DNA from 3 places in the Mesorhizobium sp. B4-1-4 genome. Region 2 is predicted to be linked to each of the others. Evidence: predicted binding sites of a transcription regulator. Region 2 holds the regulator's gene; each other region holds the start of a gene.

Region 1 (6,181 bases), 2.0 Mb from region 2:
CGTTCGCTGAACCGCTCTCCATCCTGAACATTGTAGGAATACTGAATGTCGCACGATGCGCTTGTCGAAGCAGGTCGGCCAGAGGTCGATTATAAAAACAATACCGCTTGGACCTTGGAAGCTGGGTCGTCCTCTGTCGCCGATGCCTTTCCTCCCGCGAGCGTTCTGAAAAAGTACGGTCTCGCGGAGAAGAGTTACGAGCTGGATGTCGAGCGACTCCACCGCTATCGCATCGCCCGAATCCAGGCAGCCATGGACGCCACAGATTGCGACGCGGTTCTGCTCTTCGATCCCGTCAACATCCGCTACGCGACCGGTGCCCGGAACATGCAGATTTGGACGATGCGCCACCCTGGCCGGTATTGTCTCGTCCTACGCACGGGCCGCGTCATCCTGTTCGAGATGGGCCGCCGGGTCCATCATGCCGCCGGCCTGCCGATCGTCGACGAGGTGCGGACAGCTCAACCGTGGTTCTTCTACTACGCAGGACCGGAAGCCGCGACCCACGTCAGAAGCTTCGCGGGCGAGGTGGCGGAAATCGTGGCGCGCTCCCGGGCACGTATCAGCATTGATCGTATTGATCAACAAGGCCTGATCGCGCTCGAAGAGAGCGGTCTGATGCCTACCGACGACGCGCAGAAACTTATGGAGCATGCGCGTAGCATCAAGTCGGAAGACGAGGTGACGGCGACGCGAATGGCGATCGACGTCTGCGAGGCGGGGATAGGACGCATCAGGCAGGAACTGCGGCCCGGGATCAGCGAGCTGTCTCTATGGTCCGTGTTTCATCAGACCAATATCGAACTGGGGGGAGAATACATCGAGACCCGCCTGCTCACCTCCGGCCCAAGGACAAACCCCTGGCATCAGGAGGCAAGCCACAAGGAAATCCAGGCAGGCGAAATGGTGACGTTTGACTGCGATCTCATCGGCCCGCTCGGTTATGGTGCAGATCTTTCTCGGGCCTTCGTCTGCGGGAGGCAGCCCGATGCAACGCAGAAGGACCTGTACCGGCGAGCCCTTGATCAGATCATGTTCAACACGGAGCTGCTTCAGGTCGGTGTCTCCTTTTCCGAGATCATCGAAAAGGCATGCCATCTTCCCGATGAATACCACCAGTGGCACCGCGTTTCGCACGGCAACGGAATGAGCACGGGCGAATATCCCGCGATCGGACGCCGACCTGGCTTTGCCAGCGGATCGATCCATCAGGGACACGTCGAAGAAGGTATGGTTCTGTGCGTGGGCACCTTCGCCGGACTGAAGAGCGGAGGGGAGGGTGTCAAGCTGGAGCATCAGCTTGTCATCAGAGCCAATGGCCCGGAACGGCTTTCGTCCTCGCTTTACGATCCTGACTTCTGCGGCTAATCGAGCTCCGGTGCGGCCCTTACATATCAAGCGGACTGCGCCTGGTCCCAAGCGACCGAAAAGATCAGGGAAAGAAGAACGATGACAAAACCAAAGATGTTGAGAGACAGGATTGTTGGACGTTTCTAAACCGTCCATGGCCCGCGTTCCTCACCGCCTATTAGCGCAGCAGCACGGATTTGCGGCTGCCGACCTGCGATGGGGACTCGCGGTGCTCCGGGTTAGCCCAGAGTGACCACGGGCGGCTCGACGTCGCCTCCGGTGCGGCATCGGCCTGGAACGACCCCTTTGCCGATCCCCCCGCAGGCGCCGCCTACCCGCACAGACCCTTGACGATCTCAAGGCCACGAGCCAGGTCCTCGGAACTGTCCGGCGCAGTAACGGATAGCCTGACAGCATGAGGCAGGACAGGACGATCGCGCGTAGCATAGAAGCGGCTGTGGCGAATGCACACGCCATGCTTCTCGGCTTGAAGCACGACGTCGTCCATCGACCGGCCAGGGGAGAGTGGCAGCCAGACGTTCATTGCGGTGCGCTTTGTCCTGAGACCTGGCACGTGCCCCAGTATGGACGCGGCGATATACTGGCGGCGGCGAATTTCTTCGCCCACGTCGCGCACGATCAGGTCGATCTCTCCACCTTCCATGAGATCTGCGAGCAGCATGGCCGAAAGAGCGGGAACGAACCAGCCGGAAAAAACGGGCGCGGAGGCGATCAGCTTCTGTGCGGCAACCGGATCTGGACACACCAGAATGGTTTCCCGCAGGCCGAGGCCGACTGTCTTGCTGAGCGTCTGCAGATACCACGAGCGTTCCGGCGCAAGCGCGGAGAGCGGGGGCAGGCCCACATCGTCGAGCATTCCATGGACGTCGTCTTCGATGATTGTCACATTGTGACGGCGGGCGATTTCGGCGATCGCCTGCCTCCGCTCCAGTGGCATGACAGAGGTGGTCGGGTTGTGGAGTGTTGGATTGCAATAAACAAGCGCAGGTCCATGGCGGCGGCAAGCGTCGTTGAACGCCTCGGGGATTAGCCCCTCATCATCAATGCTCACGCCGATATTCCTCAGATCGAGGCGGGAGCTGATTTGTTCCACAGGCGTGTAGGACAGGGCCTCCGACAAGATCGGCCGGCCTTCCGTCGCCAGGGCTGCGAACAGGATCTGTAACGTGATCTGCGTTCCGCTCGTCAGAAGCAGCCTTTCCGGTGAAAGCAAGTCGAGGCGTCGCCCGACCCAGCGAGCAGCGATATCGCGCTCGCTGTCCGTCCCGTGGAAATGGTGAAGGCGCAGGGCCTCGGCGAGATCCTTTCTTCGCATCAGACGGCCGAGTGCCTCGGATACGATCGATTGGAGGAGGGGAGTCCTTGGTGCGACCGTACGGGTCAGGTCAATGGTCATCATGATGTTCAATTGAGCGGCAGCGGATTTGGGCCCCCGCCGCTCCGATCATTCAGATGCCGATCAGCTTGCGAATATGGGTGGTGACGTCCGAGAGTGCTTCGTCTGGCGTCTTCTTCAGCGTCACGACAGCGCCCATGGCAACCGTCAAGGCCTCGTTGGCCTTCGCGCCGTTTTCGCCAGGGAAAAGGTACCAGCCGGTGAGGTCCTTGATTTGCGTGAGCGCTACCGCATAATTCGGGTGCGAGGCGTAAAACGCTTTCATTTCGGCGTTCTCCAGCACCCGGTCGTTCACTGGCACGTAGCCGCTCATCTTGGCCATGATCGCCTGCCCCTTCGGGCCGGAGGCGAACTTAATATATTTCCAGGCGGCATCGCGTTGGTCGTCCTTCTTGCTGAACATCACCATGCCGTTGCCGGCCGCCGGCGCCCGCCCGCCCTCATAGAGAGGCACCGGAACCATTGCATAGGCGAAGCGATCGCCGATCGACTTGTCGAAATTGCCGAGATTGCTGCTGGTATTCTGATAGATGCCGAGCGTGCCGGCTACGAAAGCCTGGCGGGCATTGTCACGCGACATGTCCAACTGACCCGCTTCCCCGAACTTGCGCAGCATGTCCATCGTCCACCCGCCATCGCGATTGTCGATCAGCAGTTTCTTTTCGCCGGCGCTCATCATGGTACCGCCACGGCTGAACAGCAGGGTCTCAAAGGCGAAGGCACCGCTTGCCGCGTAGTCGTAGTAGATGCCGGAAATATTGCCTTTTAAACCCTCGATTGCCTTCGCAAGCGCGTTGATCTCTGGCCAGTCAGTGGGCAATCTGTCGGGATTGCCGCCGGCACGGTTGACGAGATCGAGGTTGAAGAAGATCGTCGGCGTGGAGACCGCGAATGGGATCGCAAAAGTCTTGCCCCCGATGCTGCCGATACGCTGGACGGCGGCCGGATACCCCGCCGCGTTCCAGTTGTTCTCGCGGGCGATATAGTCGTCGAGCGGCACGGCGAACTTGCGGTCCGCGTAGACTCGAATGAGGTTGAGTCCGTCATGGGAGACGTCCGGCAGGCCGCCAGTGATCTGTCCACGCAGGTTGTCCTGCATGAGATCGTTATAGGTGGCAAAGCCGCGGGCGGTCACCGTGATGTCGGGATTTTCTTCTGTGAAGGCCTTGGCGACCGCCTCGTACATGGCAGAGAGGTTGGCCGGCGAATAGGCGACTTGCAGCGTCGTCTTCGCGGCTGCGACAGCAGGGGTCTGAGGCATTGCGAGCATGCCAAGCCCTGCAAAGCCGGTGAGCAGCATTTCTCGTCTCGTGGTCATGACGTCCCTTTTCGTGGTGGTGAAATGGCGAATTATCGAGGAAAGCGGCTAGCTGGAATTTCAAATATAGACAACTATGTTAGTAGGAGAATTGTGTGACGCCTGCATGACCAAAACACGGTCATCCCTTGCTTGACGGCAGCGTTGCGGTGGGCCAGACGAGATGGACGGGGAATGGAATGGCGATCTGGCAAAATATAAGCGACACGCTTGTCGAAGAAATTGAAAAGGGGATTTTGACGCCTGGCGGACGCCTGCCCGGCGATGTCGAGCTCGCCACGCGTTTCGGGGTCAATCGACATACGGTAAGGCGTGCCCTTTCACATCTGCAGGGGCAGGGCCTCGTACGCTCCGAGCGCGGCAGAGGCACGTTCGTCGTCGAGGATGCCATCGCCTATCGATTCGGATCGCAGACCTATTTCGAACAGAACTTGCTCGACAACATGCGCGTGCCGAGCCGGCGTATCCTCTCCACGATCATCTATGGCGCCCCGACGGCCATCGCCTTGCAGTTGCAGATCAAGGCCGGTTCGCCGATCCTGACAGCGGCGATGCTCGGCGAGGCCGACGGCATCCCGGTTCACCTCGCCCGGCTGCATTTTCCCGTCGAGCGGTTTCCGAAAGTGGAAGCAGCCTTTGCCCGCATACCGGTCGGCCAGAGTTCGCAAATTTCGCTATCCGAACTGATTGGCGAACTGGGCGTGAAGAGTTTCCGCCGCAAGACCGCACGGATCAAATGCCGCTTGCCGGATGCGGAAGAGGCCCGTTACCTGAAGATGGCGGCGCAGGACCCGGTTTTCCAGTTGGAGATCCTCAATATCAGCGACAGCGACATGCCGATTTTCTATGGCGTGACGTCCTATTGCGGTAGCCGCGTCGAATTTATCCTCGACTACTGATTTTCCGCTCAGCACCTCCGGACTCCCAACAAAGTCGTATTGACCGCGTTGACAAACATAGTTGTCTATGTTTGAGATCGAAAACGACGACGCCGCTTCCCGCAGGCAACCCAACTGGAGATAAAAGTGCAGACCGCAAAACCTCTTTCCCCCATGCTGGGGGCCGATGTCACAGGGATCGACCTGAACGAGCTCTTGAACGACAATGACAACCGTATCGAACAGATCAAAGGCCTCGTTGCGGCCCACAAGGTGCTGCGTTTCCGCGGCCAGCAGCTCGGCCCCGGCGAGCTCGTTCGGCTCGCGGGCCGTTTCGGACCGATCCGGTCGCTGCGACGCGCCAATTCTGCTGGTACGGTTCACATCCCGGAGCACCCGCAGATCAAGGTGGTGTCGAATGTGTCGCGCGACGGAACGGTCCTCGGCGACGGCGGTTCGTCGGAAAATGCCTGGCATACCGACGGCAGCTATCTCGATACGCCGACGGCGCTGACCTTCCTCTACGGTCGCAAGGCGCCCACCCGCCACCCGCCCAAGACCTATTTCATGGACCTGCAGGCCGTTTACGACAGCCTGCCCAAGGTTCTGTCGGATTTCATCGCCCCCCTCAAGGCCATTCATTATTCAGAATCCTCGTACGCAACGGAATATGCCGCGGACATCCAGGCCTTGCCGGAGGGAGCCGACCGCCGCCATATTGGCCCGAAGCACCCGCTGGTGCGCCGCGACCTGGCGACGGGCCGGCTCTCGCTATTTCCTCCACGCCAGCGTGGATGCCTGATCGAGGGTCTTTCGGCGCAAGAGAGCGAAAAGCTCTCGAACGTTCTGTGGAGCATCATCGAACGGTTCGACAGCTATTGGGGAGACAGCATCGAGCCGGACGACCTGATGCTCTTCGACAATCGATTTTCGCTGCACCGGCGAGAGGCTTTCGATGCACTCGAGGAACGTATTCTCTGGCACGTGACGACCGACGGAGAGCGACCGCAATGACCGCACCCGTCATCCGCTTTCCTTCGGCGACCGCCGATCTTTGCGATCTTTTCGCGGAGCGCGCGCGGATCGTCGATCTGCCGTGGCGGAGCTTCGGCGGCAAAGCCTCTTTTCAGGGGCCTGCCGCCACCTTCGCTGCCCAAGACGATACGGCGCTGATCCGCCGGCTCCTGGAGCAAAAAGGCGAGGGCCGATTGCTGGTGA
Region 2 (6,181 bases):
CACCCACAACATGCAGCAGGCGGCGCGCGTGTCGCGCCAGACGGCTTTCATGTATCTGGGCGAGCTGGTCGAGTTCGATCGTACGGAGAAGATCTTCACATCGCCCCGCGAGAAGCGCACGCAGGACTATATCACCGGCCGCTTCGGCTGATCTCACGCATACGAGGACCAGGATCATGGCCGAACACACAGTCGCTTCTTTCGACGAGGATCTCGGACAGATCAGCAGGCTGATCAGCGACATGGGCGATCTCGCCAGCTCGATGGTCGGCGGCGCCACCAAGGCGCTGCTGAACTCCGACAACGCGCTGGCACAGCGCGTTGTCTCCGACGACGTCATCATGGACGCGCGCCAGCGCGAACTCGACGACCGCGCCATCACGCTGATCGCCAAGCGCCAGCCGATGGCCGACGATCTGCGGCATGTCGTCGGGTCGATCCGCATGGCCGGCGACCTCGAACGCATTGGCGACCTTGCCAAGAACATCGCCAAGCGCGTCGGTACGGTCGGCCTGTCCACCACGCCGCGCGACCTGTCGCATTCCATCGACGCCATGGCGCAGCTGGTGCTGATCCAGGTGCAGGGCGTGATCGAGGAGTATGCGGCGCACGATGCCGAAGCCCTCGCCAAGCTGCGCGCCGATGACGAACGTATCGACGTCAAATACACCTCCGTGTTCCGCGAACTTCTCACCTACATGATGGAGGATCCGCGCAACATCACGGCTTGCACGCATCTGTTGTTCTGCGCCAAGAATCTCGAGCGCATCGGCGACCATGTGACCAACATCGCCGAGAATGCCTACTATGTGCTGACCGGTACGCAGTTGCCCGCGAATCGTCCGAAGCAGGACGAAACGGCGATGTCGGCGCCGGCGGCTTGATCGTCAGAGCGGTTCACCGTTTTACGGAAAACCGCTCTCTCTCTTGTTTCCATGCAATTCCGGACGGAAAACCGCTTCACACTTTTCCTGGAATTGCCTTAGAGGTGACCAGTCGATGATCGCGCCACGCATCATGGTGGTGGAGGATGAGGAGCCACTCGGCGTGCTCCTCCGCTACAATCTGGAATCGGAAGGCTACCAGGTCGAGGTGGTCCCGCGCGGCGACGAGGCGGAGATTCGCCTGCAGGAGAACGTCCCCGACCTCCTGGTGCTCGACTGGATGGTGCCGGCTGTGTCCGGCATCGAACTCTGTCGCCGGCTAAGGATGCGGCCCGAGACCGAGCGGCTGCCGATCATCATGCTGACGGCGCGCGGCGAGGAAAGCGACCGCGTGCGCGGCCTTTCGACCGGCGCCGACGATTATCTGGTCAAGCCGTTCTCGACACCGGAATTCATGGCCAGGGTCAAGGCGCTGCTGCGCCGCGCCAAGCCGGAAGTGCTGTCCAGCGTGCTCAAGGTGGGCGACATCGTGCTCGACCGCGAATCACATCGCGTCTACCGCAAGAAGAGCGAGATCCGGCTCGGGCCGACCGAATTCCGCCTGCTCGAATTCATGATGCGTCATCCCGGCCGGGTGTTCTCGCGCAGCCAGCTGCTCGACAATGTCTGGGGGGAGACGATCTATATCGACGAGCGCACGGTGGACGTGCATGTCGGCCGGTTGCGCAAGGCGGTCAATAACGGCCGCATGCCCGACGTCATCCGCACCATTCGTGGTGCGGGGTATGCAATCCGCGAGGATTGAGCGCGACTTTATTCAGGCCACGTTCTTCCCGGAGCCGGCTTTCGCCTGCATGCCCGGCGCGAAAATCTCCTGGTCGACGAAGGTCAGCGCCCGCATGGCGCAGCCCTCGCGGATCAGCGGCAACTCGTTGGGCTCGGTGTCGAAGGAAATCGATTTCGAGTGCTGGCCGCCGGCGGTCTGGGCGATGGCCTCGCGCAATGCCGGCTCGATCAGGTCGAAGGCGGCGGCGCTGACGCCGACCATGGCGACGGGGGCGGGATCGATCAGCGCGAACAGGCTGCCGAGGCCGTAGCCCAGCGCCTCGCCGGCCCTGCGGTAGGCCTCGCGCTCGGGCCCGTCCGTTTGCCGCGCCGTCGCCGCCAGCGCCCGCATCTGCGCGTCGCTGACATCGGCGACCGGCTCGGTGTCCTCGCTGAGCTGCCTGGCGTTGCGCCAGATGGCGTAATTGCCGGCATAGGCTTCGACGCAGCCGCGCCGCCCGCAGCGGCAGAGCGCGCCGCCTGGCCGATGGATCATGTGGCCGAATTCGCCGCCCGAGGAATGGGTGCCGGTGAAGAGCTCGCCCTTCAGCACCAGGCCCATGCCGATACCGTGCGAAAGGAGAATGGCGATGAAGTCGTCGCGGTAACGCTCCGGATCGCGCCAGCGCAGCGCCACCGCCATCATGTTGCAGTCATTCTCCACGGTGGCGGGGATGCCGAACTCGGCTTCGAGTATGTCGGCGAAGGCGATGTCGGTCTGCGGCGTGATGGGCGACCACAGCATTGCCCGGGCATCGGTGTCGGTGATGCCCTGGATCGCCAGCGCGATGCGGGCGACGCTGCGCACGTCGAGGTCGGGATCCTCCAGGCGCCGCCGCACGATGGCGACGCATTCGCCGATCAGTGCATCGCGCGACATGGTCAGCGTGTCCAGCCGGCGCTGTTCCTCTGATATGACCTGGCCGGCATAGTCGATGACGGCGACGGACAGGAAATTCAGCGACAGCACCACGGTCATCACCGTTGCGGCTTCCGGATTGAGGCCAAGCCCGACCTGCGGCCTGCCGCGTTTGAGCGCGCCGGCCTCGCTCGGCTTGCCTTCGGCCAGGATACCTTCGCCGATCAGATCGGAGGAAATCGCCGATATGGTGGAGTGGCTGAGGCCGGTGGTCGCGGCGATTTCGGTGCGCGAGGGCTGGCCGGCCCGGCGCACGGCCGCAATCACCATTGCGCGGTTGCGCCGGCGCAGATCGTCGTGGCGGATTCCGACCGACATGCCTTTCCAATATCCTCCCGGTCGCCGCGGCTCGTCGTGCCCCTCGAACACTGCGGCAACAGATCAAATACTGGCAGAAGCGGCCGGCGATGTCATTTATTTATTGCGGGGCTCGAAAAAAGTTCTCGGCCCTCAAAATCCATCAGAATCATTGTTGACAGCCTTCCGGCGATGCATCACTATTTTTTTTGAGGCTCGAAAAAATAGAGCCTTTGTGCCGGCCTTCGGGTCAGTTTGGTCGCGCCATACGCGGCGCAGGGAGGATATCATGAAGAGATTCGCAGTCGCCATCCTGGCGGGTGTCGCCATGTCACTGACGCTCGCGTCGGTCGCGCAGGCGAAGGGCAAGGTCATCGGCGTTTCTTGGTCCAACTTCCAGGAAGAGCGCTGGAAGACCGACGAGGCCGCCATGAAGAAGGCAATCGAGGCCGCAGGCGACAAGTACATCTCCGCCGACGCGCAGTCCAATCCGGGCAAGCAGCTCACCGATGTCGAGAGTCTGATCTCGCAGGGCGCCAATTCGCTGATCATCCTGGCGCAGGATGCCTCGGCCATCGGCCCGGCCGTCCAGAAGGCGCTGGACGAAGGCATTCCGGTCGTTGGCTATGACCGCCTGATCGAGAACAAGGACGTCTTCTACCTGACCTTCGACAACAAGGAAGTCGGCCGCATGCAGGCCCGCGCGGTGTTCAAGGTCAAGCCGGAAGGCAACTATGTCTTCATCAAGGGCTCGGGCGCCGATCCGAATGCCGACTTCCTGTTCTCGGGCTCGATGGAAGTGCTCAAGCCGGCCATCGACAGCGGCAAGATCAAGAATGTCGGCGAGGCCTATACAGACGGCTGGCTGCCAGCCAACGCCCAGAAGAACATGGAGCAGTTCCTGACCGCCAACGACAACAAGGTCGACGCCGTGGTCGCCGCCAATGACGGCACCGCCGGCGGTGTCGTCGCGGCGCTGACCGCGCAAGGCCTTGCCGGCACCGTGCCGGTGTCGGGCCAGGACGGCGACCATGCCGCGCTGAACCGCATCGCGCTCGGCACTCAGACCGTGTCGGTGTGGAAGGACGCGCGCGAGCTCGGTAGGAATGCCGCCGAGATCGCCTCGCAGCTGGCCGACGGCAAGAAGATGACCGACATCGCCGGCGTGAAGGACTTCACGACGCCTGGCGGCAACACCGTCAAGTCGCTGTTCCTGACCCCGGTCGCCATCACCAAGGACAATCTCAACGTCGTCATCGATGCCGGCTGGATCAAGAAGGACGAAGTCTGCGCGGGCGTCGCCGCCGGCACCGTCGCGGCCTGCAACTAAGCTGGCCTGTTTCTCTCAGATATAGACGCCGCGGCCCTGGAACGTTTCAGTGTTTCTTGAATCGCTGAACCGTTCCAGCCCATTGTTTCCCGCAATTCCGGACGGAAACCGCCACGCACTTTCCTGGAATTGCCTCAAAGCCGCGGCGTTTTCTCAAAAAGATTTGTGTTTCCGCATCAGGCGGATAGCTTCTAGGCTGGGCTCCGGCGTCCGCGCCAGACGGCGGCCAGTGGGAGGAAATCATGACCGACACGACGTCCAACCCGCCGCAGGTCGATACCGCACGCGCCTCGGAACTCGGCGCGGTCGCCCGCTTCCTGAAGGCAACCGAGATCGACACCCGCATGCTCGGCATGATCGGCGCCCTGTTGCTGATCTGGGTGGGGCTGCACGTGATTTCGAGCCTGCGTCTGGGCGTCAATCCGCTCGATTTCGACAGCCGCACCTTCCTCACGCCGCGCAATCTATGGAACCTCTCCGTACAAAGCTCCGCGGTCGCCATCATGGCCTGCGGCATGGTGCTGGTCATCGTCATGCGCAACATCGACCTGTCCGTCGGCTCGGCCGAGGGCCTGATCGGCATGGTCATGGGTTTTGCCCAGGTGCATTTCCTGGTTCGGTTCGTCGGGCTTGAACTCGGCAATCCGTGGATCTGGGTGCTCGCGCTTGTCATTGGCCTGGTGCTGGGCCTGCTGATCGGCGCCTTCCAGGGCTTCATCATCGCCTATCTCGAAGTGCCGGCCTTCATCGTCACGCTGGGCGGTCTGCTGGTCTGGCGCGGCGCTGCCTGGTGGGTCACCAGCGGCCAGACCGTGGCGCCGCTCGACGCCACCTTCCAGCTGATGGGAGGCGGGCCGGCCGGATCGGTCGGCGCCACCTGGAGCTGGATCATCGGCATCGTCGCCTGCCTCGCCGTGGTGTTTGCGCTTTTCAACGGGCGGGTGCAACGCAAGCGCTTCCGTTTCCCGCTGCGCCCGATCTGGGCCGAGACGCTGCTTGGCGCCGTCACCTGCGCCGCCATCATGGGCGCGGTGTGGCTGGCCAACTCCTATCCGTGGCCGATCGGCATCGTGAACAGATACGCCGCCGCCAACAACATCACCGTGCCCGAGGGCGGCCTGTTCATCGCTCACGGCGTCGCCATTCCGGTGCTGATGGCGGTTGCGGTCGGGCTGATCATGACCTTCATCACCAACCGCACCCGTTTCGGCCGCTATGTCTTTGCCATCGGCGGCAATCCGGAGGCCGCCAATCTCGCCGGCATCAACACGCGCTGGATCACCATGAAGGTGTTCATGATCATGGGCGTGCTGGCCACGATCGCAGCCGCGATTTCGTCCGCCCGGCAAAACTCGTCCACCAATGTGCTTGGAACATTGGACGAGCTGCTCGTCATCGCCGCGGCCGTCATCGGCGGCACGTCGCTGGCCGGCGGTTCGGGAACGATCATCGGCGCCATGCTTGGCGCGCTGCTGATGCAGTCGCTGCAATCCGGCATGGTGCTGCTCGGTGTCGACTCGCCGCTGCAGAGCATCGTCGTCGGCGCCGTGCTGGTCATCGCCGTCTGGCTCGACACCGTCTATCGCAAGCGGGTTTAGAGGATACGATCATGGCTGACAAAAACGCTCCCGCCGGCCCGCCGCTGGTCGACATGCGCAACATCTCGATCGCCTTTGGCGGCATCCGGGCCGTCGATGACGCCTCGATCGATCTTTTCCCCGGCGAGGTCGTGGCGCTGCTCGGCCACAACGGCGCCGGCAAGTCGACGCTGATCAAGATCCTCTCCGGCGCCTACAAGCGCGACGCCGGGCAGATATTCGTCAATGGCGAGGAAGCCACGATCACCAACCCGCGCGATGCCAAGAAATACGGCATCGAGACGATCTACCAGACGCTGGCGCTGGCCGACAATGTCGACTCCGCCGC
Region 3 (6,181 bases), 940 kb from region 2:
CGCCGAGGAAGAAGGCGGACTGAATCAGGCTGAAGGGGATGTAGTCGGATGACAGGATGTCGAGCAGGCCGTCGCTGGCCAACGCGCGCGCCGAGACATTGCCCGAATGCGAGCCGCCGCGCATGACGTTGGGCGCGCCCATCAGCACGCCGAGTCCGGCGTCCTTCGAAGCCCGCGCCGCTTCCTCGGTGGTTGGGAACTCGGCGACCCGGACGCCTTGCTCGATCGCCTCCTCGACATGGCCTGTCGTGGCATCGTCATGGCTGGCCAGGACAATGCCACGCTCATGGCAGGCGGCCGCGATGAAGACCCGGTTTGGGCCGGAATTGCGTGCCGATTCCCCCATCCGCTTCTCGCAGAACTTCTGAAAGTCCTGGTCGCTCAGCTTCAGCTTGCGCTGGTAATAATAGGCATAGGTCTCGAGATTGACGAACTGGCGCTGGCCCGGCGCATGGTCCATCAGCGACGCCAATTTCACCCGGTCGTCAGTCTCGAAATTGGCAAAGGCCCGCAGGCAGTCCGGCGCCGAAACTTCGCAGCGCAGATGGATAAAGTGGTCGGCGCGCAGCCGGTCTTCCCGCACGCTGTCCTCGATCGCATCGGCGAGCTTGCGGATGTCGTCCGAGGTCAGGTCGGCGTCTTCATCCATGCCGACCCGCAAGGCGTCGAGCACGGTGGTGATGCCGGCGGTCGCGACCTGCGCGTCATGGGCGAGCACGGCCGCGATAGGGTTCCAGCGCACCTTCGGCCGCGGCGCGTAATGGCCTTCGAGATGGTCGGTATGCAGTTCGACCAGTCCCGGAATTATATAGTCGCCGCCCATGTCGTCGCCGGTTCGGGCAGCACCTGGATCGATGCCGGTGATTAAGCCGTCACGCAGCACCAGCGAACCCTCGACGATCTCGTCGGCAAGCACGATGCGGGCGTTGGAAAGAACAGTCTCGGCGGTCATTTCGGGCAGTCCTCGGTTATCTCCGGCCGGAGCTATTCCGGCAGGCGGTCAGGCGGTTTTTCTGGTCGGGCGCCGTCCCAGCGCGTGCTGCGAAAGCACCAGGAATGGCGCGCCTGGTTCGGGTTCGACGAACAGCGTCAGTCCATCCACCAGCACCGGCTGCCGAAGCACATCCGCGAACAGGCTGTCGATTGCCGCGCGCAGACGAGGGCTTTCCTGTGGCCCTGCCCGCCCGGACAGCGTCATATGAAAGCGGAACGTCTCGAAGACATAGGGGTAACCCCACTGGCAGAGATTGCGGAACTCGGCCGGCTTCAGCGAATCCGGACTGCGCCGTTCGATCTCGGCTTCGGTCAGCGGCGCACGGAACCGGTCGAAATCGCGCACGACGTCGTCGGCGAAGCGGTTGAGCGGCGGCAGCGGACCGTCCGGCACCAGCGCGAAAAAGCTGTCGATCTGGCTGACGACGAGACGCGGGATCGTCACCACCGGCGTCGCCTCGGCGAATTGGTCGAGTGCCGCGCGCAGCGAACTCTCTGTCTCGTTCACCGCAAGACGGAACGGGGCTTTCAGCGTCGCGTGGAAGCCATAGCGGCGCGCCGAAGCGGTGTGGAAGGCAACTTCCGCGGCCGCAAGGTCGGCCACGGCCTCAACCGGCTTTGTCGCCGCGCCGAACGGGTCGCGGCCCAGCCAGTTAGCGGCGATCCGCGCCAGCGGTTCGTCCTGCCGGGGGGCGAAATAGATGGCATAACGCATGGCAAGTCCTCATCAGATCCGTTGCCATAGGTGATTTCCATGACGGATTGACGAAGCTTTGAAGGGTTTTCGAAGGCAAATCGCTCCTTCAGTTCCTTAGCCGACGATTTTTCCGAGCTGGACCAATAGCTTCACCGGTCCCGCCCCGATTCTCAGGCCTTCATCAACCATTCGTGCTCGGGGGCATTGTGGAATTTCCACGTCCGCTTTGGTCCGGCCATGACGTTGAGATAGTAGAGGTCGTAGCCGTGGCAGGCGGCGCAGGGGTGATAGCCCTTGGGCACCAGCACCACGTCGCCATCCTCGATCGCCATGGCCTCGTCCAGTGCGCGATGCCCATTCTTGTCGGCGTCGGTATAGACGCGCTGGAAGGCAAAGCCCTGCGGCGGGTTGAGGCGGTGATAGTAGGTTTCCTCGAGATAGGATTCGGCGGGCAGATTGTCCTGGTCATGCTTGTGCGGCGGGTAGCTCGACGTATGGCCGCCCGGCGTGATGACCTCGACCACCAGGAGTGAGTCCGCTGGCTTGCCTTCCGGCAGGATGTTGGTGACGTAGCGCGTATTGGTGCCCTTGCCGCGCACCTCCTGGCCGAGATCGTCCGGCCCGATCACCCGAACCGGCAACCGGCCGCCCAGGCCCGGCGCCGAGCAGACCGCCAGTTCCAGCTCGGTATCGGCCGTTACCGACCAGTCCGATCCCTCGGGAACATAGACCGACCACGGCTTGCCATCGAAGGGCGACATTCGCTCGCCGAGCACCCCAAGATCCTTGCCGCCGGCGGTGGCGGTGCCCTTGCCGGCCACGAACACCAGGCAGACCTCGCGATCGGCCGTTTGGCCCGAGGCACTTTCGCCCGGCTTCAGCCGATGCAGGTCGAAACCGACATACGTCCAGCCGGCGCTTTTCGGCGTCACGTGGGCAACGCGGCCATGGCCCTTGTCGGCCTTCACCAGCAGTTTCGACATTTTTGTCTCCTATTCCGTTGGCTTGAAGGATTCCCTGAAGCCAAGCCGCCTGTTTGAAAGGGTGCAGTGCTTCTAACTTCGTCATCCTAGGGCGCAGCAAGGAGCGTAGCGACGCAGCGCAGACCCTAGGATCCATGCCAAGACTTTGAAGCTGGTGTGACGGTGCAGAATTCCGCTCCGCTGTGCCCTTCGGCCGAGGTAACGGCATGGATCCCAGGGTCTCCGCGACGGAGCTTCGCTCCTGCTTCGCCCTAGGATGACGAAGTTGGAAGGGCGCCGGCCGAAGATTTGCGAAGGCCAAGCTAATCGCCAACGCATAGGATCAGTCACTCCTTCGCTTCGGGCTCGGCCGTTGCCTTGCTCTCGTCGGCCGGCTTGTAGAGGTAAAAAAACTGCCAGACGCCATAGCCGGCAAAGCCGAGCGCGATGACGCCCCAGAACGGCGTGCCGGTGGCGAACTCGATGACCGACCAGAGGACGCAGACCGCGACGACGGCGACGCGCCGCCAAAGTGGTCGGAAGAAGGGATGTTCGGAATCTTTCATCAGCCCAATCTATAGCAACCCGCCTCGCGGGGAACCCTCGCGTCAGGCATGCGGAAAACCTTGCGTTTCGACCGTGTAGCCGGCGGCCGTCATCGCCCGCATCAGTTCCTTGTGGCCGACCTGCGCCATCCTGAGCGGCGGGTTCTTTTTCGGATCCTGCTCGGCCTCCACCACGAACCAGCCCTCATAACCATGATCGGCGAAGCGCTGCACGATGGCGCCGAAATCCAGCGAGCCATCGCCCGGCACCGTGAAGGCGCCGAGCGCCACGGCGTCGAGGAAGGATTGCTTCGTACGGTCGAGCTTGTCGATCACGCCCATGCGCACATCCTTCACGTGGACATGGTTGATGCGCCTGTGGTGGTTGTCGATGGCGCGCAGCACATCGCCGCCGGCAAAGGCCAGATGGCCGGCATCGAGCAGCAGCGGAATGCCTTCGCCGGAATGGCGCATGAAGGCGTCGAGCTCCGGCTCGGTCTCGACCACCGCCGCCATATGATGGTGGTAGGACAGCGGCATGCCTTGTTCGGCACACCATTCGCCGAACTCGGTCAGGCGCCGGCCATACGCCTTCATCTCGTCGCTGGTGAGTTTCGGCTTGGTGGCAAGCGGCTTGGAACGGTCGCCCTGGATCGAGCGGCCGACCTCGCCATAGACGATACAGGGCGCATTGACCGCCTTGAACAGGTCGATCATCGGCTGGATGCGATCCTTGTTCTTGGCCATGTCCTCATCGACCAGCGTGCCCGAGAACCAGCCGCCGCACAGCGTCACGTCGGCCGCCTTCAGGATCGGCAGCATGACAGCGGGATCGTTGGGAAAACGCCGGCCCATCTCCATGCCGGTGAAGCCAGCCGAACGCGACTGGCGCAGGCACTCCTCCAGCGACACATCATCGCTGAGTTCGGCAAGATCGTCGTTCCACCATGCAATGGGGGACATGCCCAGTTTGGCTTTCAAGTCGTCACTCCAGTTTCAAAACAGCTCATTCTTTGGCCGTCAGTGCCGCCCCTCATCCGCCTGCCGGCACCTTCTCCCCGTATAGGGACGGGTAAGGGGCTGATCACGACGCTGGCGACCCTCTCCCCGTTCTTACGGGGAGAGGGTAAGGGTGAGGGGCGGCGCTGACATTAGTCACCGACACTCTGCATCTGCCGCTTCTCGTCATAGGCCTTGCGTGCCGCGTTCACTTGTGGCCGCGCGGAGACTTCCGGCACCGCCACGTCCCACCAGTGGCCGCCGGCATCGGTCGAGACCAGCGGGTCGGTGTCGATGACCAGCACGGTGGTGCGGTCGTTTGTCTTCGCCTTCCGCAGCGCGTTTTCCAGCTCGGCGATCGACGGCACCTTCTCGGCAATCGCCCCCATGCTCGCCGCATGCGCGGCAAAGTCGACATCGGGCAGGATCTCGTGGCGCGAGTCTTTCAGCAGATTGTTGAAGTTGGCGCCGCCGGTTGCCATCTGCAGCCGGTTGATGCAGCCGAAACCCCTGTTGTCGAGCAGCACGATGGTCAGCTTCAAACCGAGCATCACCGAGGTGGCGATCTCGGAATTGAGCATCAGGTAGGAGCCGTCGCCGATCATGACGACGACCTCTTCGTCCGGCTTCGCCATCTTGGCGCCAAGCCCGCCGGCTATCTCGTAGCCCATGGTCGAGAAGCCGTATTCGGCATGGTAGGAGCCGGGCGTGCCGGCCTGCCAGAGCTTGTGCAGTTCTCCCGGCAGGCCGCCGGCCGCATGCAGCAGGGTCACGCCGGAGCCCATGGCCCGCTGCACGGCGCCGATCACCTGCGCGTCGGAGGGGAAAGCGACGTTGGTCGACGCCGTCACCTTGGCCGCGTCGGACTGCCAGATCTTCTTGCCCTTGGCCGCATTCTCGGTCCAGACGGCGGGCGCCTTCCAGCCCTTCAGCGCGGCGCCGAGTTCGGCGAGACCCTCGGCCGCATCGGCGACCAGCGGCAGCGCGCGGTGCTTGCCGGCATCGAAAGGCTGCACGTTGAGCCCGATGATGGTCTTGCCGGAGTTCTTGAACAGCGCCCAAGAGCCGGTGGTGAAATCCTGCAGCCGCGTGCCGATGGCCAGCACCACATCGGCTTCCTCAGCCAGCCGGTTGGCGGCCGAAGTGCCGGTGACGCCGACCGCCGCCATGTTGAGCCGATGATCGTCCGGCAGCGAGGACTTGCCGCCCTGCGTCTCGCAGACAGGAATGCCGGCACCCCCGGCGAACCTGGCCAACTCATCCGATGCCTGCGAATAGATGACGCCGCCGCCGGCGATGATCAGCGGCTTCTTCGCGCCCTTGAGTGCCGCGACGGCGGCGGCAAGCTCGTGGCGGTCCGGGCGCGGCCGGCGCTGATGCCAGACCCGCTCGGCAAAGAAGCTCTCCGGATAGTCATAGGCCTCGGCCTGCACATCCTGACAGAGCGACAAAGTCACCGGCCCGCAATCGGCCGGATCGGTCAGCACCTGCATGGCGCGGCGGAGCGCCGGGATGATCTGCTCGGGCCGGGTGATGCGGTCGAAATAGCGCGAGACCGGACGGAAACAGTCGTTGACGGTCGCGGTGCCGTCGGAAAAATCTTCGGCCTGCTGCAGCACCGGATCGGGAATGCGGTTGGCGAAGACATCGCCAGGCAGGAACAGGACCGGCAAGCGGTTGACATGGGCGAGTGCCGCCGCGGTCACCATGTTGAGCGCGCCCGGACCGATCGAGCTTGTTGCGGCCATGAAGCGGCGGCGGAAATTGGCCTTGGCATAGGCGATCGCCGCATGCGCCATCGCCTGTTCGTTGTGGGCGCGGAATGTCGGCAAGTCGTCGCGCACCTGGTAGAGCGCCTCGCCGATGCCGGCGACATTGCCATGGCCGAAGATCGCCCAGACACCGCCGAAGATCGGCATTTTTTTTCCGTCGATCTCGGCCATCTGGCGGGACAGGAAGCGGGTCAACGCCTGCGCCATCGTCAG

Evidence for each region. The regulator PhoB, encoded in region 2, activates phosphate uptake and scavenging genes when phosphate is short. The targets are predictions, from matches to a motif close to TGTCATNNANCTGTCAT.
Region 1: the regulator PhoB is predicted to act here: its motif matches at 4,181-4,197, upstream of phnF (phosphonate metabolism transcriptional regulator PhnF).
Region 3: the regulator PhoB is predicted to act here: its motif matches at 1,748-1,764, upstream of FJW03_RS25765 (DUF1045 domain-containing protein).

The regions. Positions count from the first base shown of each region.
Region 1 covers NZ_CP083950.1:169,589-175,769, forward strand. Annotated here, with positions in the region: gene FJW03_RS00790 (M24 family metallopeptidase) at 46-1,368, shown strand; gene FJW03_RS00795 (PLP-dependent aminotransferase family protein) at 1,682-2,767, opposite strand; gene FJW03_RS00800 (extracellular solute-binding protein) at 2,820-4,085, opposite strand; gene phnF (phosphonate metabolism transcriptional regulator PhnF) at 4,265-4,984, shown strand; gene FJW03_RS00810 (TauD/TfdA dioxygenase family protein) at 5,111-5,977, shown strand; gene rraA (ribonuclease E activity regulator RraA) at 5,974-6,181, shown strand, end outside.
Region 2 covers NZ_CP083950.1:4,404,086-4,410,266, reverse strand. Annotated here, with positions in the region: gene pstB (phosphate ABC transporter ATP-binding protein PstB) at 1-151, shown strand, start outside; gene phoU (phosphate signaling complex protein PhoU) at 177-884, shown strand; gene phoB (phosphate regulon transcriptional regulator PhoB) at 1,000-1,689, shown strand; gene FJW03_RS21140 (ROK family protein) at 1,702-2,946, opposite strand; gene xylF (D-xylose ABC transporter substrate-binding protein) at 3,215-4,255, shown strand; gene FJW03_RS21130 (sugar ABC transporter permease) at 4,498-5,853, shown strand; gene FJW03_RS21125 (ATP-binding cassette domain-containing protein) at 5,865-6,181, shown strand, end outside.
Region 3 covers NZ_CP083950.1:5,342,316-5,348,496, forward strand. Annotated here, with positions in the region: gene FJW03_RS25760 (alpha-D-ribose 1-methylphosphonate 5-triphosphate diphosphatase) at 1-952, opposite strand, end outside; gene FJW03_RS25765 (DUF1045 domain-containing protein) at 1,001-1,708, opposite strand; gene iolB (5-deoxy-glucuronate isomerase) at 1,861-2,673, opposite strand; gene FJW03_RS25775 (DUF3329 domain-containing protein) at 3,000-3,218, opposite strand; gene iolE (myo-inosose-2 dehydratase) at 3,261-4,178, opposite strand; gene iolD (3D-(3,5/4)-trihydroxycyclohexane-1,2-dione acylhydrolase (decyclizing)) at 4,349-6,181, opposite strand, start outside.